Regions from separate parts of the Bradyrhizobium sp. USDA 3397 genome, predicted to be linked through region 1. Evidence: predicted binding sites of a transcription regulator. Region 1 holds the regulator's gene; each other region holds the start of a gene.
What was found. Region 1 encodes LexA, which represses DNA repair genes until DNA is damaged. Its sites were predicted from a motif close to TGTTCNNNNTGTGTTCNG; they were not measured.
Positions count from the first base shown of each region.

Region 2: the regulator LexA is predicted to act here: its motif matches at 5,108-5,125, upstream of recA (recombinase RecA).
Region 3: the regulator LexA is predicted to act here: its motif matches at 6,090-6,107, upstream of ACVWYQ_RS13865 (PA0069 family radical SAM protein).
Region 4: the regulator LexA is predicted to act here: its motif matches at 4,412-4,429, upstream of ACVWYQ_RS05340 (single-stranded DNA-binding protein).

Region 1 covers NZ_JBSSDS010000001.1:1,246,566-1,254,142, forward strand. The annotation lists gene ACVWYQ_RS05850 (S41 family peptidase) at 1-157, opposite strand, end outside; gene ACVWYQ_RS05855 (alpha-hydroxy acid oxidase) at 460-1,593, shown strand; gene ACVWYQ_RS05860 (HAD family hydrolase) at 1,620-2,243, shown strand; gene ACVWYQ_RS05865 (hypothetical protein) at 2,402-2,605, shown strand; gene ACVWYQ_RS05870 (molybdopterin molybdotransferase MoeA) at 2,825-4,033, shown strand; gene lexA (transcriptional repressor LexA) at 4,210-4,911, shown strand; gene ACVWYQ_RS05880 (hypothetical protein) at 5,297-5,731, shown strand; gene ACVWYQ_RS05885 (GAF domain-containing protein) at 5,949-6,890, shown strand; gene ACVWYQ_RS05890 (ComEC/Rec2 family competence protein) at 6,897-7,577, opposite strand, start outside.
Region 2 covers NZ_JBSSDS010000001.1:2,131,247-2,138,823, reverse strand. The annotation lists gene ACVWYQ_RS10200 (hypothetical protein) at 1-367, opposite strand, end outside; gene ACVWYQ_RS10195 (PilZ domain-containing protein) at 775-1,017, opposite strand; gene ACVWYQ_RS10190 (HdeA family protein) at 1,219-1,512, shown strand; gene ACVWYQ_RS10185 (PaaI family thioesterase) at 1,627-2,091, opposite strand; gene ACVWYQ_RS10180 (hypothetical protein) at 2,453-2,749, shown strand; gene ACVWYQ_RS10175 (hypothetical protein) at 2,848-3,102, shown strand; gene ACVWYQ_RS10170 (hypothetical protein) at 3,133-3,321, opposite strand; gene ACVWYQ_RS10165 (DUF2798 domain-containing protein) at 3,558-3,809, shown strand; gene ACVWYQ_RS10160 (hypothetical protein) at 4,366-4,536, opposite strand; gene ACVWYQ_RS10155 (hypothetical protein) at 4,693-4,893, opposite strand; gene recA (recombinase RecA) at 5,217-6,305, shown strand; gene ACVWYQ_RS10145 (hypothetical protein) at 6,412-7,344, shown strand; partial or broken gene gcvP (aminomethyl-transferring glycine dehydrogenase) at 7,475-7,577, opposite strand, start outside.
Region 3 covers NZ_JBSSDS010000001.1:2,922,053-2,929,629, reverse strand. The annotation lists gene ACVWYQ_RS13890 (bifunctional helix-turn-helix transcriptional regulator/GNAT family N-acetyltransferase) at 1-501, opposite strand, end outside; gene ACVWYQ_RS13885 (glycosyltransferase family protein) at 565-1,140, opposite strand; gene ACVWYQ_RS13880 (RMD1 family protein) at 1,398-2,240, shown strand; gene ACVWYQ_RS13875 (acetate/propionate family kinase) at 2,329-3,501, opposite strand; gene ACVWYQ_RS13870 (phosphoketolase family protein) at 3,504-5,918, opposite strand; gene ACVWYQ_RS13865 (PA0069 family radical SAM protein) at 6,129-7,292, shown strand; gene ACVWYQ_RS13860 (VOC family protein) at 7,317-7,577, shown strand, end outside.
Region 4 covers NZ_JBSSDS010000001.1:1,136,827-1,144,403, reverse strand. The annotation lists gene uvrA (excinuclease ABC subunit UvrA) at 1-1,158, opposite strand, end outside; gene ACVWYQ_RS05355 (outer membrane protein) at 1,434-2,189, opposite strand; gene ACVWYQ_RS05350 (outer membrane protein) at 2,413-3,111, opposite strand; gene ACVWYQ_RS05345 (outer membrane protein) at 3,349-4,146, opposite strand; gene ACVWYQ_RS05340 (single-stranded DNA-binding protein) at 4,584-5,078, shown strand; gene ACVWYQ_RS05335 (DUF2306 domain-containing protein) at 5,227-5,625, shown strand; gene gyrA (DNA gyrase subunit A) at 5,818-7,577, shown strand, end outside.

The sequences.
Region 1 (7,577 bases):
GCTCGAACACCGCGCCGAACAGATTGAGCTGGGAATAAGCATCATTCGCACTCACTGCCGCCCGCGCTGCCCATACGCCGCCCTGCGGGCTGGCTACCAGAAGGGTCAGGCACGCTCCCGTGAGCGCGCCCAGGGGGAACAGCAGGGTTTTCCGCATGAAGGTGCCTTTTGCTTGGCGTTTCTCTTGAGGCTGGGAAACGCCATGCAAATGGCGATCCAGTCCATCTCTCACAATACCATTCTGGTTTCTTCAAGGCCGGGATGCCGCGCTGGCGGGTACACCGAAGAAATCTCTTCGCCTTGGCCTAAACTTTTGGCAACGTTCCGAAACTGTTTCGAAGCAACACGACGCCGGTCCGAGCCGCTCACGCCTCGCAGCTATGCGATTTTAGGATGGTTTTGGAGGGCCGGACGCGATAGGCGATGGCGACAAGACTTCAAATTCTCGGGAGGACAACAATGAATGAAGCGCCCCGCATCCGGCCGGAACGGAACGTCGAGCTCGGCGCCAGCGACGAGCCGTTCCAGAACCTGCACGAGTTCATCCGGAAGGCGCGCGCCAACCTCAACCAGAATGCCTGGGACTACATCGTCGGCGCCGCCGAGACCGAGACCACGATGCGGCGCAATCGCATGGCGCTCGACGAGATCGCCTTCCGCCCGCGCGTGCTGCGCGACGTGCGCAGGATCGATGGCAGCGTCGAGCAGTTCGGCCGCAAGCTGCGTCTGCCGGTGGTGCTGGCTCCCGTCGGCGCACTCGAGATCTTCGATCCGGATGGCGCGGCGAGCGTCGCGCGCGCTGCAGGCAGGTTCGGCGCCGCGCACATGCTGAGCTCGGTGTCCGAGCCCGGCCTCGAGACGACCGCCGAGGCTGCCCCCGATGCACTGCGTCTCTATCAGCTCTATGTCCGCGGCGACGATGCTTTCGTCGCCGATGTCGTCAGCCGGGCCGAGAAGAACGCCTATGCCGCCTTCTGCCTGACCGTCGACACCGCCCATTACAGCCGTCGTGAACGTGACATCGCCAAGCGCTACGTTCGCGAGAGCCGCCTGCGCGCCACCGGCGGCGATTTCCAGAAGGGCCTGGAGTGGCGGACCGTGAAGATGATCAAGGATACGTTCAAAATTCCGCTGATCCTCAAGGGTATCGCCACGGCCGAGGATGCGCAGATCGCGCTCGATCACGGCGTCGAGTGGATCTACGTCTCCAACCATGGCGGACGCCAGCTCGACCACGGCCGCGGCGCCATGCACGTGCTGCCGGAGATCGTCGACGCCGTGAAGGGCCGCGCCAGGATCATGGTCGACGGCGGCTTTTGCCGCGGCACCGACATCGTCAAGGCGATCGCGGCGGGCGCCGACCTCGTCGGCATCGGCCGGCTGCAATGCTGGGCGCTGGCGGCAGCCGGCGAAGCCGGCGTCGCACGGATGCTGGAGCTGCTCGAAGACGAGGTGCTGCGCTGCCTCGGCCTCCTGGGCGCCACCTCATTCGCCGAGATCGATAAATCCTGCCTGCATCCGGCGACCGCCACCAACGCGCCCAGCGTGTTCAGCGCGTTCCCGCTGTTCGATCACGAGCCCTATCGTTACTGACGCGCCATACTGAAGTGAAGGACGCAATGACATCGCTCTCTCCCGGCAGCGCGGATGCGCTGCTGTTCGACCTCGGGCGCGTTGTGCTCGACATCGACTTCTCCAAGGCGATCGCCTGCTGGGCGGGACATGCCGGCTGCCAGCCCGAGGCCATCATCGCGCGCTATGTGCGCGACGAGGCCTACCGGTTGCACGAGATGGGCAAGATCAGCGATGCGGACTATTTCGCCTCGCTGCGGTCCTCGCTCGGGATCGGCATCTCGGATGCGCAATTCCTGGAAGGCTGGAACGCGATCTTCGCCGGCGAGATGCCTGATATCGCCGAGCTGCTGCCGCGGGCGGCGAAGCAGATGCCGCTCTATGCCTTCTCCAACACCAATCGGCCGCACGTCGACTATTTCTCGAAGGAATATGCCGGTCTGCTCGGCCATTTCCGCGAGCTGTATCTGTCCTCCAGCATCGGCCTGCGCAAACCGGATGCCGAGGCCTTCGACCATGTCGTGGCGGCGATCGGCGTGCCGGCCGAGCGCATCGTGTTCTTCGACGACCTCGCCGAGAACATCGAGGGAGCGCGGGCGCGGGGGTTGACCGCCGTGCATGTCACCTCGCCGCGCGATGTCGGGAACGCATTGAAAGCACTGGGGATCTGAGCCGCGGGAAAGCCCGGAGCGCGCTCACTTGCCGGAACAAAAACTGCTGAAATTGTGGAACCTGATCACTTTGTGCATTTTTATACAGAGTTCCGGGAACGGAATACCACCTTTCGGACTCATGAGTCCGTTGGGACTTCTACATTGGACTGATCGACGTGCTGGGCAAGACCTATCTCACCAAGCAAGCCTCTCTCCTGCTCGAATTCGCTAGAACCACCTCGGATTCTGACCTCTCCGCCAAGCTGATCAGCAAGGCCGCCGACCTGAAATCCCAGGCCGATCCGCTGCCCGACAAAGATCAGGGTCCCAAGGCGCCCGACGTCGCGGATTTCAGTCCAGGCGATCCGACGGAGCGTTGACCGATGCTGGCCGTGGCGCTCGTCATTCTCGTCCTTGCCATGGCAATCCTCGTTCCGGTCTGTCTCGCCTTCCGCATCATGCCGCGGCGGAGTTGAGCCGACCTCCTCCACCCCGCGATCACGCAGGATAAATCATCCCGCGTGCTGCTTTGCCTCACGCCTGCACTCGGCTAGAACTCTCGCCGCCCATTGACTGATGTGCTCAGCAGGAGTTCGCCCGTGGCCCTGATGCCGGTTTCTGACGCGCTTGCCGCGGTGTTGGCCGGCGTCGAGCCGCTGGCTGAACAGATGGTTTGCCTCGACGAGGCCTACCATCGTGTGCTCGCCCGCGATGTCGCGGCACGGCGCACGCAGCCGCCGGAGGCAATGTCGGCGATGGACGGCTATGCCGTGCGCACGGCGGACGCGGCATACGATTCGAGGTTGACCGTCGTCGGTGAGGTCGCGGCGGGCCGGCCGTTCGCGGGAAGCGTCGGCCCCGGCGAAGCCGTGCGGATCTTCACCGGCGGCGTCGTTCCCGACGGCGCCGATGCCGTCGTGATCCAGGAGGACACGGCTGCCGACGGCAAACATGTCACGATCAAGGAAGCCGCCATTTTCGGCCGGCACATCCGCCCTGCAGGCGTCGACTTCCGCGAAGGAGACGTGCTGCTGCGCAAGGGAATCCGTCTCACCGAGCGCGATCTCGCCCTTGCCGCCGGAATGAATCATCCGCATCTCGCCGTCATCCGCCGCCCGAGGGTTGCCGTTCTCGCCACCGGCGACGAGCTCGTGATGCCAGGCACCACGCCTGGTCGTGGCCAGATCGTCTATTCCAACGGCTATGCCCTGCATGCGCTCGCCCGCAGCGAGGGCGCCGAGACCATCGACCTCGGAATTGCCGCCGATACGCTGGAGGCGACGTCCGCCGGCATCCGCAGCGCGCGCGAGAGCGGCGCCGACATCCTGATCACGACCGGCGGTGCGTCGGTCGGCGACCACGACCTGGTCCAGCAGGCGCTCAAGGGCGAAGGCATCGCGATGGCGTTCTGGAAGATCGCGATTCGGCCCGGCAAGCCGATGATGCACGGTCGACTAGGCGCGATGCGCGTGATCGGCCTGCCCGGCAATCCCGTGTCGTCCTACGTGTGCGCCTTCCTGTTCATGGTGCCCTTGATTCGCGCCCTGTCGGGCCGTTCAGCGATTCATCATCAGCGCGAGCGCGCCGTGCTGGGCCGCGATCTCGCCGCCAACGACCAGCGCGAGGATTATCTGCGTGCGCGACTGGAGGTGCGCGACGACGGCACGCGCGTCGCCCTTCCCGTCAGCCATCAGGACTCCTCCCTGCTTGCGAATCTCGCTGCGGCACAGGTACTTCTCGTGCGTGCACCGTTCGCGCCGAAGGCCGAGGCAGGGACGCCTTGCGAGGTGCTCCGGCTGCCCGTCTGAGCCGCCCAGCCACACGCATTCCGCGAGTTTGGCCGCGTTCACCATAAATTAAGCAGTTGCGGAACACATATCGAACATATAGTGTCCGTTCATGATTTGTTTCGAGGATGTAGCGGCTTATTGCCGACTTCATCGTCTCGGAATCGAACGACATCAACCGGGGGACTTTGGTCGAGATGTTGACGCGCAAACAATACGAGCTTCTGCGGTTCATCAGCGAGCGTCTGAAGGAAAGCGGCGTGCCGCCGTCCTTCGACGAGATGAAGGATGCGCTCGACCTGCGCTCGAAGTCAGGCATCCATCGCCTGATCACTGCGCTCGAGGAGCGCGGCTTCATTCGCCGCCTGCCCAACCGTGCCCGTGCCATCGAGGTGATCAAGCTGCCCGAGCTCCAGGCCGCCGCCGGCAATCGCCGCGGCTTCACCCCGAGCGTCATCGAGGGCAATCTCGGCAAGGTGCGCGCGAGCTCCAGCCCGCCCGCGGACGAGGGCGAGCGCCCGGTCGCGGTGCCCGTGATGGGCCGCATCGCCGCCGGCACGCCGATCGAGGCACTGCAGACCCGCAGCCACACCATCAGCGTGCCGCCGGACATGCTCGGCTCGGGCGAGCACTACGCGCTCGAAGTGCGCGGCGATTCGATGGTCGAGGCCGGCATCCTCGACGGCGACATGGCGCTGATCCAGCGCAACGAGACCGCAAATACCGGCGACATCGTGGTGGCATTGATCGACGACGAGGAGGCCACGCTCAAGCGCTTCCGCCGCCGCGGCGCCTCGATCGCGCTCGAGCCCGCCAATGCCGCCTACGAGGTCCGCATTCTTCCGCCGAACCGCGTGAAGATCCAGGGCAAGTTGATCGGGCTTTACCGGAAGTACTGATACCGGAAGTCTCAAGCGCCGCGCGCGCTTCGATCGGCATCGGCGATCCAGGATCGGAGCGGATACTTGTCCGCTCCGGCTGGACGGTTTCTCTGGTTCTGCGCCGGCTGTCCGGTCCATCTTCCCGCGCGACATTCGCCCGCGCAGGCGCGCAGCCATTTCTGCTTCGCCGGTAGAGTTGTGCCGGCAGTGCTGATAGCTCCGGCCGAATGCAAGGACGCGAGGTTTGTTCCTATCGAATCCGGGAAAGATAATGTGATCGCGTGCTGCGAACGCGAGCCGCAGATTTGCCCATAACCGAGCAGAGCGTTGTATGCTTCCACTCTGATAGAGGCCTGCGCCTCGAAAGAGACGCGGGTCGCTATCCCAGCATGAGGAGCACCCGATGTGTGACTACAGCTTGCATGCCGTCGCGACGCGCCCCGCCGTAGTCGGCGAGACGATCGTCACGACAACCTTCCGCGGCACCTCGACGCGCGGCTTCGCTTCTGAAGCCGATCCCTCCGTCGCGGTCTGTCTGCTGCCGGGAACGGAGCTCGCTTTCGCCGACGACGTCCGCTACGACAACCGCTGGATCTGGACGCGCACCGTGAACTCTCGCGTCGGCAAGTTCGGCAAGATCGACCCGCACATTCCCGATCGCCATCATGACGCGATCGAATTTCCCGACGGCAAATATGTGCTGGTGACGCAGCTCGTCGAAGGCCAGCGCGCGACCGTGCTGCAATTGCCGGTGACGCAGCCGGCCCCCGAGCGCGAGCACAAGCCGCAGACCGTCGCCGACACGCGGCCCACGATCACGCGCCTGCCGATCGGCTGACGCCCTTCGGCCGAAAGGCCGAGCCCGGGATTGAAATTGCCGTCGCCGGCCGAGGCCGGCGAGCCCGGTGGGTTTTTGTTTCAGGACATTCGATCGGCGAGCCCGCCGCCGCGCCTCGTCGCCGCATGAAGTTTGGGCCGTCCTGCCTGAATTTTGAACGTTCGCTCCGCAGCCAAATGACCGATGCTGCAGTGGCTTGAGGCGGCGGACAGGCTCGATGAAGACCTTCATTCGCGTCGTTGAACTCTGGGTACCCGACCGGACGCGCATGCGGCTGGAATTCGGCGGCGGCCTCTACGACGAAGGGCTGTCCGCGTTCAAGGCCGTCAGCGAAGAGCTGCACTTCGGATATGACGAGGGACTTCCAGGCAAGGCCTGGGCCTGTGGCCACCCCGTCATCCTCACGAAATTCGCCAACTCCTATTTCAAGCGGACCGATCAGGCCGCTGCGGCCGGCCTCACCTGCGGCGTGGCGGTGCCGGTGTTCGCGGGCGAATTCCTGCAAGCCGTGCTGGTGCTGTTCTGCGGCGACGACGAGGCGCACGTCGGCGCGATCGAACTCTGGCACAACGATCCTGATCTCTCGCATGAGATGGGGCTCGTCGATGGCTATTACGGCACCGCGGACATGTTCGAATTCAACTCCCGCCACACCAGATTTCCGCGCGGCTTCGGCCTGCCCGGACGCACCTGGAAGGCGGGCCTGCCACTGATCATCAAGGACTTGCACGACGCCAAGAGCTTCTTGCGCTGGGAGGACGCCGCCAAGGTCGGGATCAATCTCGGCGTCGGCGTGCCCTACGGAACCGGTACCGACCAGACCTGGGTTCTGACATTCCTGTCCGCGCAGGCAACGCCGATTGCACGACGCTTCGAGATCTGGGTCCCGAACGAGGACCGTTCGGCGCTGGTCTTTCGCGCCGGCGATTGCAGCGCACAGACCGACCTCGCCGCACGCTATGCGGCGCAGTCCATCGCCAGGGGCGAAGGCAGCATCGGCGGCGCCTGGGCCGCCGGCATGCCCGCGCTCAACGACGATCTCACCCGTGACGGCTCGATAGCCGGCTCCGAAGCCTGCGCAGCCGGGCTGAGCCGAATGGTGGCCCTGCCGGTCATCGGCAACGGAAGGCTTGACGCCGTGCTGGCCTGGTATTTGTGATCCGCGTCAATCGTCGGCCTGCAAGTCGGCCTCCGATGGCGTTGCGTCCCGGCTGCGGGGCACGGCCGCCTTCGGCACCAGGCTGCCGTCGAAATCCCCCTCGCCGGCGCCGGCAGGCAGCCAGGGACGGCTTGCCCCTCTCGCTCTCACCGCCTGCACCGAAAAACCCTCTCCGCTTCGCGTCAGAGCCAGTGCGCCCTGACCGGCAAGACGCGCCCGATCGACCACCATCGCCGCGCAATCGGACGGCGCGGGCCGCGCCGTCACCACCAGCGCGGCGCGGCTGCAATCATCGGCCAGCGCGTCGATGCGCGTCGCCAACGCGATCAGTCGTCCGTCCGCGAGCGGCGCCACGCAGCCGGACTCGTCACACGACACCCCGCTCGCCATCGAGGCGTTACCGGCATCGCGCGGATCGGCATCGGCAGCCAACCACTCCTTCAGCAGGAAGCTGTCCTTGCTGGCGCGGATCACCTGCAAGCGCCCATCCCCGCCCCGGACCGCGACGCTCGCGCCGTCCCCGGCAATCAGGATATCCGGCTGCCGTACCGACAGTCCCCAGAGGATCGCTGCCAGCAGCACCAGGGCGCCGGACCAGCGCAAGGGCGTGCGCAACAGGCCCATCACGATGAGCCCGAGGCTCGCCGCGATCAGCGGCGCGATCCCGAAGGCGGGAATGCGGCCGAC
Region 2 (7,577 bases), 880 kb from region 1:
CGGCGTCGGCGCGCCGGCGGTCCACGACCTTGCCGGCGTTGATCGTCACGACGTAGGTCTGGGCGCCGAGCGACGTGCCGGTCGCCGAGGTGAGCTGCGCGCGGACGCACGCCGTCCAGCCCGGTCCTCGCAGCTCACGATGCGGCGGGGCGACGTGAACCTCACGCGGATAGGACGTTGCGAGAAAGACGACGTCGATCTGTTCGCGCAGCACGCGCTTGACGTCGGGCGGCGCTTCCGGCGGCGGCTGCTCGGCCTCCTTCATGCGCATGAACTCCGGCACCGGTGCGCGGCTGTCGGCAAAGCCGCAGGCACCGAGCGCAAGCGCGCCGACGAGCAGCGCCGCATGAGCAATGATCCGCAACATCCGTGAAGGTCCCCTGCGGGCCAACAGATAGGCACGATTGCGATCCGACGAAGTCGCGGCCGATCAAGATTTGCTGAAGTCTTGGAACCTGCGACATTGCTATTCCGCGATTGCGGGCTAGTTTCTACCCCAGAGGCGGGGGATTGCTGTGGTGAGCATATTGGTGATCGCGGGCGCCGTGTTGGTGCTGACGCCGCCGAAATGACGTGAGCGGATGGTGCGGACCTGCCTCTTGGTTTCGGCGAGGCGCCGTCGCTCCTGTCGCACACGATCTGTTGCGGTTTCATCTTCGATCGCGCGCGTGGTCGCTAGGCTCGTGATTGCGAGTCGCGGGCCGGCGCCGCCGCATCTAAGCAATCGTGATCGTGTTGTGCATGCGATGCGAACCTTCGTTCACATCGCGCCCGCTATTGCACGAAAGCGAGGCCGACGCGCTTGTCGCTGCGCCAAACTGTGCGACAATGCCGTACGAAATCGTCGCACGCGATCGAGAGCGTGACCGATGGCGGCAACATGACGGGAGTGTCGAGGTCGATCGCCGCGCCGCCCGCCGACATGTTGCGCACCGTGCAAGCAATGCCGCCGTTTTCAAAGGTGATCTTTCCACCCTTGAAAACACGGTGACGTTGCGATGTGCGCTTCTCAATCATCCGCGTTAGTCCTGCCGATGAGTAGGAAGTAGTGCAGAGAAATTACGTTGAACTAAACTCAATACTGGCGCTACTTGCACGGCGTTTCAGACTTTGTTTACGACGTTGGAGCGGCGAGCCGCTCCCACGAACCTGCCCAAAGAGCCAAGAGCCCACACAAGTGCCTTTCCTTTATGGCGCGACGCGCCGATGGAGATATTGATGAAGACTTCGCTTTCGATTTTGTTCGCCGCAGCGCTCTCGCTGGCCTCGATGCCCGCCCACGCCGTCAAGTGGGACCTCTCGACCATGACCTGCAAGCAGTTCCTCGAGAGCGGCGAGGACAACATCGGCGTCGTGCTAACCTGGATGGAGGGCTGGTACAAGGGCGACGAGGACAACGCGATCATCGACACCGACGTCTTCATCGAGAATGCCAAGAAGTTCGGCGCCTATTGCGGAAAGAATCCGACCGTCAGCGTCGTCACTGCGGCCGACGAGATCCTCGGCAAGTGACATTCCCGGCGCAATGACGGCAAGCGCGATCGCGCTTGCTGTCCCGACACGATTTCCATCGAGAGCCGGGCCAAGCCTTGCGCTTCGCGCGGCTCTCTTGTTTTCAGGGCGCGTTCACCCCGGCAGCATTGCGAACGCGCTCGACACCATCGCGGCCGGCTTGCCGTCGGCGGCCGAGAGCAGCGTGACGCGGCCAAAGCTCATTGTGCGCCCGAGCCGCACCACGCGCGCGTCCGCCAGCACGTCGGACGCGGCGATCGCGCGCATGAAATGCGTGGTCTGATCGACCGTGGTCATGGGACGGTAGCCGCGATTGGCCGCGAGGATCGCGATCACCATCGCGGTATCGGCGAGCGCCATCAGGGCCTGGCCGCAGACCACGCCGCCATTGCGGCACAGCCGCTCCGAAAACGGCATGCGCAGCAGCGCGCCGGGCTGCCAATCGGGGACGTCTGCGGGCGGCACATGCTCGATGCGCTCGACCGCAAGGTTGAGATCCTGGACCCAGGGCGCAAAGACCTCGCCGAGGATGCGACTGGCGTCGGCGGGGCCGAACTCGGCTTCTGGCTGCATTTGCATTGCTGTCGCGCTCTCCTGTGTTGCCGGATGTTTCGCCGCATTGTGCGCATCGCCGAGGCAAAGTCACCCGGTCTCGCGCCGGCCGCCTCGGCTTGAAAATGCCTGACTTGGCCCGATATGATGCCTCGCTTGGGTAGGGGTGGATGATGTTGCGTCGGTGTGTCCTCGTCTTTTGCATGGGCCTGCTCGGTCTCGCGCTGAGCGGGTGCACCAAATGCGGTCCGATCTGGGACGATTGGCTGCAGGCGCCCAAATCATGCCGATCGGATCGGCACTAGCGGCCACCGGGTCGTGACCGGGCTGACGAGGATGACACGGCGCGCAGCGATCCGCGCCTCATGGAAGACTTAAGGAGTGGATGATGAAGCTTTTCCGTTTGGCCGCGGTGCTGGCCGTGCTGGCGGGACCTGCCTACGCGCAAATGCCCAACATCAATTTGATGCAGGATGCCCCGAGCAAGTCGCCGGAGGAGAAGGCCATCGAGGCCGAGCGTGAGAAGGCCTACAAGGAAACGCTGAAGAAGATTCCGGATTCCAAGCCGTCCAGCGATCCCTGGGGCGGCATGCGCGCCGAACAGCCGAAGCAGCCGGCGGCGCCGAAGGCGTCGGCCGCAACCAGTGCGCCGAAGAAGACCAAGAGCGGGACGGCCGCCAACTGATCCGTTCCGGGGAGGCACAACGCTCCTCGGAAGGACTCCTCTTGATCCGGCCGGCGCCCTACATTGTCCGTAGCGTAGTGCGCAGAGGAAGGCAGGACATGGCCGATCGTCCGCAGGATCTCGCCGAGCGGATGGCGCGCCGGCGCAAGGCCGCCGGCAAGTCCGGCCAGTCCGCCGGCGACGGCTATCTGCGCGAGACCTTCACGCTGCCGCGGGCGGCGGCGCGGGAGCGGGCGCAGGCCTTCTTCGCCCGCTACCCCAAGGCCGGCTATATGAGCGAGGTCGAGACCTGGCGCGAATTGCCCGGCGGCGATATCGAGTTCACCATGCGTCGGCTGCCCAGCGCCGACTGACGCGCGCTATGACGCAGAAGGCGAAACGGTTCAGGCCGTCTTTCGCCCGATCGCCTTCAGCTCGCGGTCGATGCGCAGCTGCACGCGCCGGATCGCCAGCAGATCGATCCTGGTCTCGGTCTTGCCGGTCTTGATCCGGTCGCCGATGCGGAACTGCCACTGCCAGATTCCGGGAATCGCCGTCTTGGCGATGGTGAACTCGACGCCCCTGTGATTCATGGTCACCTCCCACGATTCACCCTTGTGCCTGCAAACATGTTGGTCGTCGCAATATTCCGCAGGCAAGAAAAATGTCGCCCGCGGCCTCCGTGGTTCTCCGACCATGAACAAAGTTCCTGGAGCCGGCCGGGGTGCATCCGGCGGTCCCGCAGCGCGGTTCCAATCGAAGCGCCGGATCCGCTCGACGGCATGTGCCTTGCTTGCGTGATCCCCGGGCAAGCAACCATGGGCGCTTCATGCTCGGCATTCCCCGCCGCTACTCGCATTTCGTCTTCGGCATCATCCAATCCGGGCTGACCTCGCTGATCGCGGCGGGAGTGGCCAGCTTTCCCGCAGGCAGCCCGATGCTCTTCGTGCGGCACTGGATGGTGTCCTGGTTGATCGCATGGGCCGCGATGCTGCCGGTCGTGCTGCTGGCGGCGCCCGCGATCCGCGCCTTCTCGCTGCGCCTGACCCAGGAGGAGCGGGAGCCCCGCGCCGGCCGGTAGCCGGGCGAACCATAGCCGGCTGGCTGGCGAAAGCAGGCGCGCGAGCGAAAGGCCGCACACTGGCCCCGTACCGGTCCCAATTTCGACATCCGTCCGCACCACTGCGGACACACCCGTCGGCAAGATTTTATCCGTTCGGCGCAGCCATGGGGGAAACGTGGCGCGCCGGAAACGGGGTGGCATCATATGGATAACGTAGAGCGGTCATTCGCCGCCGCGACGGCGGCTGGCTTCGTCGTGCTGGTGATAGGCCTGGTTCTGCTGGCGGTGCTGTAGCAGGCGCGCTGCTGCGGACGGAATTGACGTGCCGGGCCGTCCCATCGACGGTGCCGGCGCGCCTTGCCTCTCAAAAGTGGCAAAACAACCCCATGCACAGTAGGTCCTGGCGATTTCATCGCTTCGCCAATGGCTCGCTGGTAGTATTTAGCTACCCGGTGCATCTGCGGTCGCGGCGCCCCGACCGGCGATGCCGATCGGAGGTTCCGGCCAAGGACCGGAGCGGAGTGCCGCATCGCGGGCGGGCCAGGCCCGCTCCGGAGGGCGGTCCTGGCAGTGCTTAATGAACCTTGATCTCGTTCAGCGGCAGACGGAGCTCGGCGGCGCGCTCTTCGCGGTCCTTCTTGCGGAACTCGTTTTCCTTGCGCTCGAACTTCACCATCTCCTCGTGCGCCGCGTCCAGCAGCGGCTTTCGCCTGAGCGTATCGTGCTGCGTGTCGTTGTTCGTCATGATCAGAGGTCCCCAAAAGTTGCGGTCCCATCCCCACAGAAGGCCCGAGACCGCCAAAAGGTTCGGTGCCGTAGGATTACGGAAACATGACGGCGGCCCAGTCGCGCGTCGTTGATCCCGGTCATGTTCGCTTCGAGGAACCCGGCGCAGGCCCGGCTATTTCGGCGGCTGCAGCCCTGGCGATTTGACCCAATCGTTCAGATGATTGGCAACGTCGGCCTGGCGCGCCTTCTTGAGCAGCGCGTCCCGCTCCGGCCCCGGAGGTAGCTTGGACGCCTGCTCGCGGAGCTGCTTCACCCATGCCGACAGCCGGTCCTGAAGGGTCAGTTGCTGCTTGAAACGTCGTCGCTTCAACATGGCGCGCTCTTTCCGTGCCAGGAGGCGGGAGCGCGAGGTCAGCGGTCTCATCACCGAAGTGGCCACGGTCCGCGCGGTGATGATGCATTAGGATCCAGAAATGGATCCGCGTCTGTTCAGTTGTGCACTCAGTGCGGACGGCGTGACGATCCAGCATGGCAGGTTCGACCAGCTCCGTTGTCTCCTGGTCCAGTTAGAAAGACAAAATCCGCAAAAGAACATATTGCGAACTGAGAACAAATGAGGTACATTGCTTTTATCGCCGAGCTGCCTCGCAACTGTTTGTCCCTCACGCGAATCCTCGCCATAAGGAGCACGACCCAATGTCCGCAACTGCCCTGCGTATCGTCGAAGGATCCTCCATGGACAAGAGTAAAGCTCTGGCCGCCGCGCTCTCCCAGATCGAGCGGCAGTTCGGCAAGGGCTCGGTGATGAAGCTCGGCAAGAACGACCGCTCCATGGACATCGAGGCGGTGTCCTCCGGCTCGCTCGGGCTCGATATCGCGCTCGGCATCGGCGGTCTGCCCAAGGGACGCATCGTCGAGATCTACGGGCCGGAATCCTCCGGCAAGACCACGCTGGCGCTGCATACGGTGGCGGAAGCGCAGAAGAAGGGCGGCATCTGCGCCTTCATCGACGCCGAGCACGCGCTCGATCCGGTCTATGCCCGCAAGCTCGGCGTCAACATCGACGAGCTCCTGATCTCGCAGCCCGACACCGGCGAGCAGGCGCTGGAGATCTGCGACACCCTGGTGCGCTCGGGCGCGGTCGACGTTCTCGTGGTCGATTCGGTGGCGGCGCTGGTGCCGAAGGCCGAGCTCGAGGGTGAGATGGGCGATGCGCTGCCGGGTCTTCAGGCGCGGTTGATGAGCCAGGCGCTGCGCAAGCTGACGGCCTCCATCAACAAGTCCAACACCATGGTGATCTTCATCAACCAGATCCGCATGAAGATCGGTGTGATGTACGGCTCGCCGGAAACGACCACCGGCGGCAATGCGCTGAAATTCTACGCTTCCGTCCGCCTCGACATCCGCCGCATCGGTGCGATCAAGGAGCGCGACGAGGTGGTCGGCAACACCACGCGCGTCAAGGTGGTCAAGAACAAGCTGGCGCCGCCATTCAAGCAGGTCGAGTTCGACATCATGTACGGCGAGGGCGTCTCCAAGATGGGCGAGATCCTCGATCTCGGCGTCAAGGCCGGCATCGTCGAGAAGTCCGGCGCCTGGTTCTCCTATGACAGCCAGCGCCTCGGCCAGGGCCGCGAGAATGCCAAGGCGTTCCTGAAGGGCAACCCCGACATCACCGCCAAGATCGAGACCGCGATCCGGCAGAATTCCGGCCTGATCGCCGAGCAGATCCTCGCCGGCACGCCGGAGCGCGACGCCGACGGCGAGGAGCCGGCGGACGAGTAAGCCTTAACGCGAAGAGCTTTTCGCGAGGAGCGGGCACTGAGGACGTTGAGTTGCCGACGTCTTCGGTGCCCGTTTCGTTTGTGCGTTGCGTTGATCAGGTGGTGCGATGAAGCGGCTGATCTTGACGACAGATTCATCCGCCGCCGGCGCGATACAGCGGGCGGGCCTCGCCGACCTCGTCATGGCGATCGAGCGCCGGCTTGTTTGGGGATCGCTGCCGTCCACCGCGGAACTCGATGCATTCTGGCGCCTCGAAGGCTCGGGCTCTCACGGGCTGATCGAGCTGTTCTTAGAGTATGACACGGTCGAACTGTGGATGGAGCCAGAGCCAAATGCGCAATTGATCTTGCTCTGGCTGCTCGACCATTGCGGCAGCGATAGAGCGGCAGCCTCCAAACTCGTGATGCGTCCGCTGGACATCGCCGTGAGCGGTCTCGGTCCCGAGGGCCTCGCGAAGCTGAACCCGCCGCTGGTCAGGCTCACGCAAGATCACGTTGGCCTGGCGGGTCGCGCGTGGCGAGCTTATCGTGCGCCGACGCCACAGGCCTGGTTCGGCCTGCTCGAAACGGACTTGCGCCTGCTTCCGAAGCTCGAGCATTGCGTCGTCGCCCTGCTCGAAGAGCTTCCAAACGTGACCAGTGGCCTTGGCGCCACGGAAATGCGGATGCTGGAATCAATCGCGCCGGGTGGGGTGCAGCCCTATGACGTCTTCCCGGGATATCAGAAGCCTAACGAGCGTCGCGTCTTCGACTACTGGGAGGTGGGGGCGTTGCTCGATGGACTTGCGCGCTGCCCGGTGCCGGCCGTATCCGGCCTGGAGGAGGGACCGTTCACGCTCGACATGCATGATGATGCCCTCCGTCATGCACGATACAAGCAATCCCGCTTGTCGCTCACGGATCTCGGCAAGGCGATCCTCGCAGGAGACGAGGACTTCTGCCGCCATAATCCGCTTCGGCGCTGGTGGGGCGGCACCCTTCTCGCCAACGAACGGCTTTGGCGCTGGGATGACGAACGCCGGTTGTTGGTTGCGCCCTAGAGACACATTCACTGTTGTGGGGTAACCGAAGGCGTAATCCGCCACTGTTCATCTCGGTGAAAGCAGACGTGGTGGGTTACGCAGGCGACAGCGCTTCGCGCCGCCGCCCGCGAACCCACCCTACGAAACCTCACTCCGCAGCTTCCGCGTAATCGCTCACCGGCGGGCAGGAGCACACGAGGTTGCGGTCGCCGTAGACGTTGTCGACGCGGCCCACCGGGGACCAATATTTG
Region 3 (7,577 bases), 1.7 Mb from region 1:
GCTGCGCAGCATGAAAGAAGCGGGCGAGCTTCGGCGTTGCTCCAGCACGGCCTCGATGGTCGCCATCGCCTGCGTGAGCCGCGTCGCATCGCCGGGTGAAAGCTGAGCCAGCATCGCGGCGACCTCGTTTTGCGAGCTCTGGTTCAGCTTGACGAAAGCCTGCCGGCCTTTGGCGGTCAGGCTGAGCTGGTATTGCCTGCGGTCCGCGGGCAGGGGCTTTCGCGTGATCAGCCCCTTCTCGTCGAAGCTCTGGACGATGCGGCTGAGATAGCCGGGATCGAGACCGAGCTCGTGTCCGATCTCTTTTGCCGCAAGATCGTCGCGTTGGGCGAGTTCGTAGAGCACCCGCGCCTCGCTGAGCGAGAACGGGCTCTTGCCGAGGTGCTGGTCGAGCACGCCGAGCTTGCGGGTGTAGAAGCGGTTGAAGGCGCGAACCGCTGCGACGTGGTCGTCGGCGGCCTGTTCGGCCACGGCGCTTGATGACGAAGCTTTCGATAGCATGGGATCACCTCGATATTTGCCATTGTCAATTAATTGATTGACGTTGGCAAGTATCTCGGCGCTTCAGCCGACCATCACGATCCGGCTGCGCAGCATGGTCCGGGACGACCGGCCGAGCCGCCGGAGCAGCCGCGCCTCGGAATGCCGGGCGTGGGGCGGGTATCCACCGATCCGGTCGTAATGATCACGCGCGATCAGCAGGCCTTGATCGCCGAGCGGACCGATGAGCCTGCGCGCCACGGCCCAGAGGACGTCGCGCACTGCGGTATTTGCGTAGGGCGAACGGGCATAGCGGAACACCGCCGCACGATCCCGGCCGCTGGTGGCGACGGCCTGGATGAACTGGGTGGTTTCCTCGATCCAGCCGGTTTCCAGCACCGCGCCCGCAGGCAGGAACATCAGCCAGGGCGATCGGGCCTGGCGCGCGCCGGCAGCAAGCGCAGCGCCTTGCGAATGCCCATCGAAGCCGATGAAACGGCAGCCCGCGACGTCGGCAACACGCTCGATGACGCCGTTGCGCGTGCCGTCGACCAGAAGCACTTCCCGGATCACGCCGGCTGCGGCGCCGGGCACCAGCGCGGCCAGGGTTGCGACCGCCGTCTGCTCGACACCTTCGGTCGGAATGATGACGCTCAGCATGATTGAGGCTTCAGTTTCCGCACTTCGGGAGAAGCGTAGCGTTGCGTTGCATAATGTTGTCATAAACCCGTCGCGCTGCCGAGTGCAACTTTCGGAAGGGGCTTCGGCGTGCGATGGTAAACTGCCGCGAGTTCATCGCGGCCAGATGTGCCAGGCGCGGGCTGATAATATTGCCGAATGTTTCGGCACAAGCCGATCCTGACGGTATTATCCCCGATGCTTCGTAGCGACCTTTCGCTGCCCGGGAGAGACCTTGCATGAACGCCGATCATCTCGCCGTTGGCACGGCGCCAAAATCGCCGAAGCAGGAGGCCGCACCGACCTTGCGGATCCGGGCGCTGATGCTGGGCGACCGCATCAATGCTTCCAACTTGGAGATCGGCACGCTGGTGTCCTCGACGCCGGCCGCCTTCCGCGTTCATGCCGGCCTTGCCGTGATCTTTCGCTATGGCGTGGTCGTGCTGATCGGGCTGTTGCCGTCGGAGGAGAAGGTTCTCGTCGACAGCCTGAAATCACGCGTGACCGGAGAGCTCAGCCCGTACGAGGAGGAGATCGCGCAGGCGCAGCTCTGCAACGAGGAAGCGGGCGAGACGATCCAGCCGGGCGGGCCGATCTGCCTCGCCAAGTTCTCCGACGACCGGCTGCTGCTGGTTGCCGATGCGCTCGCAAAGAGCACGTCGCTGGCGCGCGACGAGCGCCGCGTCGCCGCGGTGTTCGACGTCATCGAGCCGTTTGCACGGGAGCTCGCCGAACACGGCCGCACCCCGCGTCGGCGCACGGGCATTCTGCAATTGATCGGCAACGCGCTGCTGGTACAGCAGCGCGTTGCCGGCCGCGTCGCGGTCGCCGAGAAGCCCGACGTGCTCTGGGAGAAGCCCGAGCTCGATCGGCTGTATTCCCGTCTCGAGGACGAGTACGAGCTGAAGGAGCGCCTCGACACGCTCGAGCGCAAGCTCACCGCGGTATCGGAGACCGCCAACGCGCTGACCGACATCATCGACACCCAGCGCTCGCTGCGCCTGGAGATCGCGATCGTGGTGCTGATCGTGATCGAGATCGCGATGGGGACTTTTCAGCTCCTGACCGGCCGCGGTCACTAAAGCACGATGAGTTCAGGTTTGATTGCTACAACGTAAGTGCACACCCTCTCCGCCTGCGGAGAGGGTGTTTCCGCAATGGCATAACCCCCTAGATCAGCGCCGCGCAATGGCGCGCGATCATCATCTCTTCGTTGGTGGGAATAACGAAGACCGCGACGGTGCTGTCGTTGCCGTTGATGCGCTCGCGCGCGGCATCGTTGCTTGCGGCGTCGATGCGCACGCCCATCCAGGCGAGACGCTGGCCGATGGCGCCGCGGATCTCCCTGGCATGTTCGCCGATGCCGCCGGTGAAGATCAGACAATCCAGGCCGCCGAGCGTGGCCGCCATCATCGCGACCTGCTGCGCCGCACGAAAGGTGAAGAGATCGACCGCCTCGCGCGCCGCAGCCTCGCTACTCGCCAGCAGTGTACGCATGTCCGCGGAGATGCCGGAAACGCCAAGCAGGCCTGACTCGTGATAGAGCAGGTGCTGGACCTCCCGGGCCGACATGTTCTCGTACTGTTGCAGATAGAGCAGCACGCCCGGATCGATCGCACCGCAGCGCGTGCCCATGACGAGGCCGTCGAGCGGCGTCAGCCCCATCGTGGTGTCGATGCTGCGGCTATCGCGCAAGGCGCAGAGGCTGGCGCCATTGCCGAGATGCGCGATGACAGTGCGCTTGGCCACGAGCTCCGGCGCGATCTCGGCCAGGCGTCCCGCGACATATTCGAACGAGAGGCCGTGAAAGCCGTAGCGCCTGACGCCACGCGCCTCGAATCGCCTGGGAATGGCGAAGCGGCTCGCGGGCGGCGCGAGGCCGTGGTGGAAGGCGGTGTCGAAACACGCGATCTGCGTCAGCTCGGGCCGGATCGCCGCCAGCGTTCGCACCGGCGCGAGGCAGCGCGGCTGGTGCAGCGGCGCCAGCGGCGTCAAGGCCTCCAGTTTCGCAATGATGTCGTCCATCAGGACCACCGGGCCTGAATAATCCGCCCCGCCGTGCACGATGCGATGGCCGACGGCCCGCAGGCTGCGTCCACCGAACCGGTCCTCGATGAAGGCGAGCACGTCCGCGAACAGATGGTCGCCGGCTGCCTGCGGCGCCTGCTTGCTTGTCTCGAACAGGTCTTCGCCTGCAGGGCCTTTCACCACCAGCCGGGGTTTGGCCTCGTGCTCGTCCAGCAGGCCCTTGCAGAGCAGGGCGGGCTCGGCCGCCGCGACATCGAACAGGCCGAACTTGATGCTCGACGATCCCGCGTTGAGGACGAGGACCGTGTCCGGCATCGCTAGTCGCCGGCCTCGGCCGGCGTGTTGCCGCCGGCGCTGTTCTGCCAGACCCAGTCACGAATCTCAGGCATGTCCTCACCATGCTCACGGACATAGCGGGAGTGTTCGATCAGTCTGTCGCGGAATTGCTGCTTCACCTGCGCGGCCTTGGTCGCCAGTCCCGGCACGCGTTCGATCGCCTCGATCGCAAGGTGATAGCGGTCGAGTTCGTTGAGCACGACCATGTCGAAGGGCGTCGTCGTGGTGCCCTCCTCGGCAAAGCCGCGCACATGCATTCCGGCATGGTTGGTGCGGCTATAGGTCAGCCGGTGAATGAGATAGGGATAGCCGTGATAGGCAAAGATCACAGGCTTGTCGCGCGTGAACAGGCTGTCGAAGTCGCGGTCGGACAGGCCGTGCGGATGCTGCTCCCTCGGCTGCAGCGTCATGAGGTCGACGACGTTGACGACGCGAATTTTCAAGTCCGGCAGCGTCTTGCGCAGGAGGTCGACGGCAGCGAGCGTCTCCAGCGTCGGCACGTCGCCGGCGCAGGCCATGACGACGTCGGCCTCGCCCTTTCCATCCTCCGTTCCAGCCCAGGTCCAGATGCCGATGCCGGCATCGCAATGCGTCGCCGCGTCCTGCATCGACAGCCATTGCGGCGCCGGCTGCTTGCCGGCGACGATCACGTTGATGCGGTTATAGGTGCGCAGGCAATGGTCGGCGATCCACAGCAGCGTATTGGCATCCGGCGGGAAGTAGATGCGGACGATGTCGGCCTTCTTGTTGGCGACGAGATCGACGAAACCGGGGTCCTGATGGCTGAAGCCGTTATGGTCCTGGCGCCAGACATGCGAGGTCAGCAGATAATTGAGCGAGGCGATCGGACGCCGCCACGGCAGCTCCCGCGTCACCTTCAGCCATTTGGCATGCTGGTTGAACATGGAATCCACGATGTGGATGAAGGCCTCGTAGCACGAGAAGAAGCCGTGCCGGCCGGTGAGCAGATAGCCCTCCAGCCAGCCCTGGCAGAGATGCTCGCTCAGCACCTCCATGACGCGGCCGTCCTGGGCGAGGTGCACGTCGTAAGGCTCGGTCGGCTCCATCCAGACGCGTTCGGTGGCTTCGAACACGGCGTCGAGCCGGTTCGATGCCGTCTCGTCCGGGCCCATGATGCGGAAATTGCGCGCCTTCGCATTCAGGCGAATGACGTCGCGCAGGAATTTGCCGAGCTCGCGCGTGGCTTCCGCCACGACCTCGCCGGGCTGCGGCACCTCGATCGCGAAGCTGCGGAAGTCGGGCAGCTTCAGCTCCTTCTTCAGCACGCCGCCATTGGCATGCGGATTGGCGCCCATGCGCCTGACGCCGTCGGGCGCGAGCGCCTGAAGCTCGGCAACGAGGGCGCCGTTGCCATTGAACAGCTTTTCCGGCTCGTAGCTGCGCATCCAGTCTTCGAGCACCTTGAGATGCGCCGGGTTCTCGCGGCAGCCTGCGACTGGCACCTGATGCGCGCGCCAAAAACCCTCGACCTTCTTGCCGTCGACCTCCTTCGGGCCGGTCCAGCCCTTCGGGCTGCGCAGCACGATCATCGGCCAGCGCGGCCGCTCGACGCTTGTGCGACCGTCGCGGGCATGTTGCTGGATCGAGCGGATGCTGGCGAATGCGACGTCCAGCGCATCGGCCATGGCCTGGTGCATCAATTTGGGATCGTCGCCCGTGACGAACAGCGGCTCGTGGCCGAACCCGCGGAAGAGGTCCCGGATCTCGGCGTCCTGCATCCGTCCGAGCACGGTGGGGCCCGCGATCTTGTAGCCGTTGAGATGCAGGATCGGCAGCACCGCGCCGTCATGGGCGGGGTTCAGGAACTTGTTGGAGTGCCAGGACGCAGCGAGCGGCCCGGTCTCGGCCTCGCCGTCGCCGACCACGCAGGCGACGATCAAATCCGGGTTGTCGAATGCGGCGCCATAGGCGTGCACCAGCGCATAGCCGAGCTCGCCGCCTTCGTGGATGGAGCCCGGCGTTTCCGGCGCGGCGTGGCTCGGGATGCCGCCGGGGAAGGAGAACTGCCGAAACAGCTTGCGCAATCCGTCCGCGTCGCGCGCAATATCGGGATAGATCTCGCTGTAGCTGCCTTCGAGATAAGTGTTGGCGACCATGCCCGGACCGCCATGGCCGGGACCGCAGACATAGATCACGCTGACATCGAGCGCCCGGATGACGCGGTTGAGATGGGCGTAGATGAAGTTCAGGCCCGGCGTCGTGCCCCAATGACCCAGCAGACGCGGCTTGATGTGCTCGGGCCGCAGCGGCTCGCGCAGCAGCGGATTGTCGAGCAGGTAGATTTGCCCGACCGAGAGGTAGTTGGCGGCGCGCCAATAGCGATCGAGCAGATCGAGGTCGCTGCTCGCTTCGGCCGTTTTTTTTTGGATTGTCATGTTCCTGCCGACCTTCACTTCGCGATCGTCACCAACCCGGTTCCAGGGCGATCGATCCGTCGGGCATGAGACGGGATGGTCGTGACGGCCGTGTTGCGTGAGGTCAAAGGCGGGCGCGCGAAGGTTGGGCAGCTCTACTGTGCATGGGGTTGTTTTCACGTTTTTGGTTTGCGTTCTTGATTTGTTCCCGCGCCGTGCTATCTTGGCTGCATGAGTCCAGCATCCTCTCATGCTCTCAAGCACCCGCCGGTCACGGCGCCCTCCGAGCCGGCGGGTGCGCCTTCAGATTTCCCCGAGCTTGGCGTCGCCATCGACCGCGCGCGAAGGCGAGGGCGGGGCGCACAATCCAATGCCAGCGGCCGCTACGAGGCTGAGGCGCGCGTCGCTTTCGATGACGGCTGGCAGAGCCTGGACGAGCTGCCGCCGTTCAAGACGAGTGTCGCCATCGACACCTCGCGCAAGGTGATCACTCGCAACGATTCCCCCGACATCGGTTTCGACCGCTCGATCAATCCGTATCGCGGCTGCGAGCACGGCTGCGTCTATTGCTTCGCGCGGCCGACCCACGCCTATCTCGGCCTGTCGCCGGGGCTCGACTTCGAGTCAAAACTGTTCGTGAAGCCCGAGGCGCCTTCGCTGCTCGAGAAGGAGCTTGCGGCTCCCGGCTACGAGCCGCGAATGATCGCGATCGGCACCAACACCGATCCCTACCAGCCGATCGAGCGCGAGCGCAAAATCATGCGCGGCATTTTGGAAGTGCTGGAGCGCACCTCGCATCCCGTCGGCATCGTCACCAAATCGGCGCTGGTGCTGCGCGACATCGACATTCTCCAGCGGATGGCCAAGCGCAACCTCGCCAAGGTCGCGATCTCGGTCACCTCGCTCGATCCGAAGCTGGCGCGCACCATGGAGCCGCGGGCCTCGACGCCGCCGAAGCGGCTGGAGGCGCTGAAGCAGCTCTCGGAGGCCGGCATTCCCACCACGGTGATGGTCGCGCCCGTGATCCCCGCGCTGAACGATTCTGAGATCGAGCGCATCCTCGACGCCGCCGCCCATGCCGGCGTCAAGGAAGCCGCCTATGTGCTGCTGCGGCTGCCGCTGGAGGTGCGCGATCTCTTCCGCGAATGGCTGATGGCGAACTATCCGGACCGCTATCGCCACGTCTTTACCCTGATCCGCGACATGCGCGGCGGGCGCGACTACGACGCCAAATGGGGCGAGCGGATGAAGGGCACCGGACCGATGGCCTGGACCATCGGCCGCCGTTTCGAGATCGCCTGCCAGCGGCTCGGCCTCAACAAGCGGCGCTCAAAGCTGACCATTGATCACTTTGCGCGGCCGAAGCGGAACGGCGATCAGCTCAGCCTGTTTTGAGCGGACACGTGCAAGAGGTGTCGCATGCTTAAGGAACTCGCCGTGCCGGTGCCGCGGCTGACCGTCATCACGCTCGGTGTGAACGACATCCGCGCCAGCATCGCCTTCTACGAAGCGCTCGGTTTCTCGCGCCGGCTGAAGGAGACCGGCGAGGCGGTTGCGTTCTACGACACCGGCGGTCCGGTGCTCGCGCTTTATCACTGGGATCGGCTCGCCGCGGACGCGTCCTTGGAGGACCAGCCGAGGCCCACGACCTTTCGCGGCATGACGCTCGCCTGGAATTGC
Region 4 (7,577 bases), 110 kb from region 1:
GTAGAGGAGCGCGTTTTGCGTCTTCTTCGGCAGATCCTTCCACTTGGTGTCGAGCGTGAACTTGTAGTGCTTGCCGAGCGCGGTCAGCGTCTGCACGTAATAGGGCGACGACGATTTGGCCCAGGGCGCGATCGCGCCCTTGCGCAGCGTCAGATCCTTCTCGGGGATGACGAGGTCTTCGTCGACATGCTGCTCGACGCCGAGGCCGCCGCAGGCGGGGCAGGCGCCATAGGGATTGTTGAAGGAGAACAGGCGCGGCTCGATCTCGGGGATGGTGAAGCCGGAGACCGGGCAGGCGAACTTTTCCGAGAACAGGATGCGCTCGGGCCCGCTCTTGTCGTGGATTTTCGCGGTCTTCTTCTTTTCCTCCGCAGGCGCAGAAGCCGCGGGCGCATCGGCGAACTCGACGACGGCAAGGCCTTCGGCGAGCTTCAGCGCGGTCTCAAAGCTCTCGGCGAGGCGCTGGCCGATATCGGCGCGCACCACGATGCGATCGACCACCACGTCGATGTCGTGCGGGAATTTCTTGTCGAGGCTAGGGGCTTCCGCCAGCTCATGGAAGGTGCCGTCGATCTTGACGCGCTGAAAGCCCTTCTTGAGCCATTCGGCGAGCTCCTTCCTGTACTCGCCCTTGCGGCCGCGCACGACGGGGGCGAGCAGATAGAGGCGGGTGCCCTCGGGCAGCGCCAGCACGCGGTCGACCATCTGGGAGACGGTCTGGCTCTCGATCGGCAGGCCCGTGGCCGGCGAATAGGGCACGCCGACGCGGGCCCACAAGAGGCGCATGTAGTCGTAGATCTCGGTGACGGTGCCGACGGTGGAGCGCGGGTTCTTCGACGTCGTCTTCTGCTCGATCGAGATTGCCGGCGACAGGCCGTCGATCTGGTCGACGTCGGGCTTCTGCATCATCTCCAGAAACTGGCGGGCATAGGCCGACAGCGATTCGACGTAGCGGCGCTGGCCCTCGGCATAGATCGTGTCGAAGGCGAGCGAGGATTTGCCGGAGCCGGATAGCCCGGTGAACACCACCAGCTTGTCGCGGGGAATCTCGACGTCGATATTCTTGAGGTTGTGCTCGCGCGCGCCGCGGATCGTAATTGCGCGCAGGCTCGAGCCCGCGTTCTGTTGTTGGCGCTTCGCCTTGATCACTTCATCCATCCGAGTTGCCCTCAAGGAAGCCCAAAGGTGCGCGATCGCGCCAACAAAAAAGGCGCGCTGCGCCCGGAACCGGGATCGGCGCCGATGGGTATGGCAGCGAACGTAGGAAGAACGGCGGCGGATTTCCAGTGGGACTTGCGAATCGTCAACGGATTGTTGGCGTGCTGGCGGGATCTGGCAGCAGGAACGCGCGGAACCGCTCCCGGAGCAACCCGGCCAAAAAAGAAAGGCCGGCGCGAGGCCGGCCTTTCGTGACGATGTGACGTCGGTCTTGATCAGTACTTCGCGACGACCGGGCCACCGAAGGTGTAGTTGAGGCGAACGGTAGCCATGTCCACGTCCTGCTTGATGCTGTCGGTGCGAGTGGTCACGCCGAGGAAGGTGAAGGTCTCGTTGTGCCTGCCCATGAACAGGTGGTTGTATTCGACAGCGACCGACCAGTTCGGGGCGAAGCCGAATTCTATGCCGGTGCCGACCGTACCGCCCCAGCGCGTTTCGTTCGCGGTGTCGAGCGTAACGCCGCCAAAACTGCCAGTGTACTTGTTGTGAGTGACGGCAGCGCCGCCCTTCACGTACCAAAGCACGTTGTTCCAGGCATAACCGACCTGGCCAGTGAAGAGGCCGATGGCGTCGATCCTGGTCTCGTTCACCAGCGGCGCGAGCGCGGCAGGCGAGCTGATGTTCGAACCCTTCAGGTCAGCCCAGTCGCCCTGGGCTTCGAGACCGAACACCCAGTTGGCGGACTGCCAGCGATAACCGATCTGGCCGCCGACGAGTGCGCCGGTCGCATTGTGACAACCTTCGGCCACCGCCGGAGCGACCACGACGGGGCCGACACTGGTGAGATCCCAACAGTTGCGGCTCCAGCCACCGCCGGCGTTGGCGCCGAGGTAGAAGCCGCTCCAGTTGTACACCGCGATCGGCGCCACCGGAGCCTTGGTGTAGGGGCGGGCCGCCAAATCGGCCGCCGAGGCCGGTGACAACGCGCTGAGTGCGAACAAGCTGGCCGAAGCCAGCAAAAGCTTCTTCATATCCATTCCCCACTTCCATTTCTCATTCCGGTCTTCCGGAGAGCGGAAGAGCAGCGGACCTTATGACTCAAGCAACGTCATTGCTTTTACACCATTTAAGCCAAAGGTTGTGTCACCCAGCGGCCACACCCCTTCGAAAACGCGAGCGAACGGGCGGCCGCAACAAACAAAAAGGCCGGCGCGAGGCCGGCCTTTCGTGACGATGATGCGTCAGAGACGAAGCTCAGTACTTGGCGACGACCGGGCCGCCGAAGTGGTAGTTCACGCCGACCTGCACGGTGTGGAGGTCGAGAGTGCCGGTGTTGACCGGGAAGACGCCCGAGAAGTAGGTCTCGCCGCCCAGGCTGCGATAGAGGTACTCGCCCTTGACCGACCAGTTCGGAGCAAACATCGCCTCGACGCCCGCGCCGACCGTCCAGCCCGAATGGAACTGGCTCTCCGAGAGGCTCAGAACAGGGGGCGCGCTGACGCTGATCTTGTTGTTGATCCAGGCGTAACCACCCGTGGCGTACAGCAGGACGCTCGGGGAAGCGAGCCAGCCGATGCGACCACGCACGGTGCCGAGCGCGTCGATACGCGAACTGACCGTCGTGGGAACGAGGGCGCCACCAAAATCAACAAGACCGGTCGCTGAGGCGTTTACGTCAGCCCACGCGCCATCAGCTTCGATGCCGAACACGACGTTGGAGGTCTGCCAGTTGTAGCCAACGGTGCCGCCGACGAAACCGCCCTGCATGCGCGGATCATCGGAGCTGTTTTCCCAGGCGCCGCCGCCGACGATACCGAGATAGAAGCCGGTCCAGTTGTAGACCGAGGCCACAGGCGCGGGCGCCTTGGTGTAGGGGCGGGCTGCCAGATCAGCAGCCGAAGCGGGGGCCGCGAGAGCGAACAAACAGGCCGAAGCCAACAAAACCTTTTTCATTTTCAACTTAATCCCAGTCCCAGTTTCTGTTGTTGCCTTCCCTCACGGAAGGGCAGCGGACTCAACGGCCCAACTGGCGCCGTCTTTACACCACCAAAGCCGCAAGTTGTGTCTCCGAAAAGCCACAACAGCCGAAAAGGTGATGGTTGCTGACTTATTGACGTCCAGCCGTCGTGCGCAAAAAAGAAGGGCCGGCGCTGGGGCCGGCCCTTCCATCGCTCACGAAATCAGAGGGAATCAGTACCTCGCGACCAGCGGGCCGCCGAAGCGATAATTCAGCCGGACCAAACCCATGTCGACGTCCTGATATATGCGATCGGATCCGAAGAAGGCACCGCCTGGCGTCGTGAAGTCCCGGGTCTGGTGGCCCAGGAAGAGGTGGTTGTACTCGAATCCGAGCGTCCAGTTCGGTGCGAATCCGAACTCGACGCCCGCGCCGACGGTGCCGCCCCAGCGGGTGTGATCGGCCGAGGCGAGCAGGGTGCCCGCACCGGGCGTGCCTGGCGCCGCGTAGACGTCGAACTCGTCGCTGACGACGGCGGCGCCGCCCTTGACGTAGACCAGGATATTGTTCCAGGCATAGCCGACCTGGCCGGTGATCAGGCCGAAGGCATCGATCTGAGACCGGTTGCGGCTGCCGGTGACGAGCGCGGAGCCCGGGAAGACGAGGCTGACATTGTCGCCGGAGAAGTCGGCCCAGTTGCCCTGGCCTTCGACGCCGAACACCCAATTAGCGGACTGCCAGCGGTAGCCGACCTGGCCACCGACCGTGCCTCCGGTCGCGTTGTGACATCCTTCACCGACGAGGGTGCCGGCGGCGCCGGTGACGAGGCCCGTGGTGTCGACGAAATCCCAGCACTTACGGCTCGTGCCGCCGCCGCCGTTGATACCGATGTAGAAGCCGCTCCAGTCGTAAACGGTAGCGACAGGGGCCGGAGCCTTTGTGTAGGGACGCGCAGCAAGATCCGCTGCACTTGCCGGCCCCGACAGCCCCAACGCCATTGCACCGATTGCACCAAACAGAACCTTGTTCATTACAGTCTCCCCAGTTTCGTCCGCTTCTTGAAACTCCCCGAAGCGGCTGATCAGGCGCGACGCCCATATGAATCAATTCCAACGCGAATGTAGCCTAAGAATGGGGCAGAGTCCGTCTCCGGAATGCCACACTCGCCACTCAAGTGAATGGAACAACTTAATGAATGTTAAGCGGTTTTTCTCGTTCAGGGGAACCCAAGAAGGTTCCATCGGAGCGCTGCTCATTATTTTGGCAATGGGCCAGAATGGCTGTCCTATTGCGATGAAGAACAAATCTGGAACAAAACGGAAGGGGATGCTATATATGGGGATAACCCCGGGGGTGGCAGGCTGATCGGTGCCCGCAAGCGTATAGGGTCGCCCTAGCGGGCGCAGAGGAACGCGGGCAGCGGATTCGCCCTTTTGAAATTCAGTGGCATTCGGAGTGGAGAGCGGCGATGGCGGGAAGCGTCAACAAGGTCATTCTGGTTGGAAATCTCGGCAAGGATCCCGAAATCCGCCGCACCCAGGACGGGCGGCCGATCGCGAATTTGAGCATCGCGACCTCGGAGACCTGGCGCGACAAGAACACGGGCGAGCGCAAGGAGAAGACCGAGTGGCATCGCGTCGTGATCTTCTCTGAGCCGCTTTGCAAGATCGTCGAACAGTATCTGAAGAAGGGCGCAAAGGTTTACATCGAAGGCGCGCTCCAGACCCGCAAGTACACCGACCAGAGCGGCGTCGAGAAATATTCGACCGAGGTCGTGCTGCAGGGCTTCAACTCGACGCTGACGATGCTGGACGGCCGCGGTGGCGGCGGCGGAGGTGGCAGCTTCGGCGACGAGCCGGGCGGCGACTTCGGCTCCTCCGGACCCGTCAGCAGCGCGCCGCGCCGTCCCGTTGCCGCCGGCGGCGGCCGCAACAGCGACATGGACGACGATATCCCGTTCTGAGGTCAAATAGCGGGCGCTCGTCCTTTGCATCGGTGTGCTCGCGTGCCGCGCTTGGATTTCTCGTCAATCAACGGGCAAAGCTTGATTTTCTAAGCTTGCCTCATGTTGTGCGTCAGACGGCGAGCCGCTGCCGATCGGGGACTGCTGCATGAGTCTTGGACCGCTTCTTGCTGCTGCTCCGGCGATCCCGCTGCATGCCTTTGCCGCGATGGCTGCATTCGTCCTCGGAATTGTTCAGCTCATCGCCCCCAAGGGCACCCTTCCGCACCGGGCTCTGGGCTGGGTCTGGGTGGTGCTGATGCTCGTCGTGGCGCTCACCTCGTTCTGGATTCACGAAATCCGTCTGGTCGGTCAATGGAGCCCGATCCATCTGCTCTCGATCTTCGCGTTGGCGATGCTCGTATTGGGCGTGACGGCTGCAAGAGCTCACAATGTTCGCCGCCACAAGATCACGATGGCCTCGATCTTCTTCGGCGCACTCGTCATTGCCGGGCTGTTCACCCTCATGCCCGGCCGGCTCATGCATACAGTGGTTTTCGGGCCTTGAGCCGTGGCCGAAATCCACTCTCCGGCGCAGGGGTTGCCGACGTCCGAGGGCTGTCCGGAAATGACCTCTCGTCACCCCGGTAAGTGCATGAAAAAACGAAGGGAAAAAGCGCCTCCGGCGGCCCTGTCAGGGTGGTTATCCAACCCTCGATGCGCTATATGATTCCCAGATAAAACCTCACCGGATTTCCCCTTGGCTGACGACGATAACAAGCCCGGCGACCAGCCGGCGCAACCCTCGGACATTCGCCCCGTCTCCATCCTCGACGAGATGAAGAAGTCCTACCTCGATTACGCCATGAGCGTGATCGTATCGCGCGCGCTGCCCGATGCGCGCGATGGCCTGAAGCCGGTGCATCGGCGCATCCTGTTCTCGATGAACGAGCAGGGCTTCACGCCCGACAAGAAGCACAAGAAGTCCGCCGGTATCGTCGGTGACGTCATGGGTAAATACCACCCTCATGGCGACCAGGCGATCTATGACGCGCTGGTGCGCATGGCGCAGGACTTCTCGATGCGCGAGTTGCTGGTGGACGGGCAGGGCAATTTCGGCTCGGTCGATGGCGATCCGGCGGCGGCCATGCGCTACACCGAGTCCCGCCTGACCAAGATCGCGCTGAAGCTGCTCGAGGACATCGACAGCGACACCGTCGACTTCCAGGACAATTACGACGGTTCCGAGAAGGAGCCGGTGGTCCTGCCAGCGCGGTTCCCGAACCTGCTGGTCAACGGCGCCGGCGGCATTGCCGTCGGCATGGCGACCAACATCCCGCCGCACAATCTCGGCGAGGTGATCGACGCCTGTATTGCGCTGATCGACAATCCCTCGCTGACCATCGACGAGCTCATCAACATCATTCCCGGCCCGGATTTCCCGACTGGCGGCATCATCCTCGGACGCCAGGGCATCCGCAGCGCCTACCATCTCGGCCGCGGCTCCATCGTCATGCGCGGCAAGGTCACGTTCGAGACCATTCGCAAGGATCGAGAGGCGATCGTCATCACCGAGATTCCGTATCAGGTGAACAAGGCGACGATGGTCGAGCGCATCGCCGAACTCTACAAGGAAAAGAAGATCGAGGGCATCTCCGACCTGCGCGACGAGTCCGACCGCGATGGCTATCGCGTCGTCGTCGAGCTCAAGCGCGACGCCGTGCCCGACGTGGTACTGAACCAGCTCTACAAGTTCACCCCGCTGCAGACGAGCTTCGGCGTCAACGCAGTTGCGCTCGATTCCGGGCGTCCGCAGACGATGAACTTGAAGGATATGTTGACGATCTTCGTCGGCTTCCGCGAGCAGGTCGTCACCCGGCGCACCAAGTACAAGCTGCGCAAGGCGCGTGAGCGCGCCCATGAGCAGGTCGGCCTCGCCATCGCGGTCGCCAACATCGACGAGATCATCAAGGTGATCCGCACCTCGCCGACACCAGCGGCGGCCCGTGATACCCTGATGACGCGCGATTGGCCCGCGCGCGACGTCGAGGACATCATCACGCTGATCGATGACCCGCGTCACCGGATCAACGAGGACGGCACGATCCGCCTGTCGCTGGAGCAGGCGAGGGCGATCCTCGAATTGCGTCTCGCACGTCTCACCGCGCTCGGCCGCGACGAGATTGGCGGCGAGCTGTCGAAGCTCGCCGGGGAGATCGGCGACTATCTCGCGATCCTGCGCTCACGCGCGCGCATCCTGGACATCATCAAGACCGAGCTTGCCGAGGTGAAGGCCGAGTTCGCAACGCCCCGCCGCACCGTGATCATGGAGCAGGAGGGCGAGGTCGAGGACGAGGACCTGATCCAGCGCGAGGACATGGTCGTCACGGTCTCGCACGCCGGCTACGTCAAGCGCGTGCCGCTGTCGGCCTACCGGGCGCAGCGCCGCGGCGGCAAGGGCCGCTCCGGCATGCAGACCCGCGATGAGGATTTTGTCAGCCGGCTCTTTGTCGCCTCGAC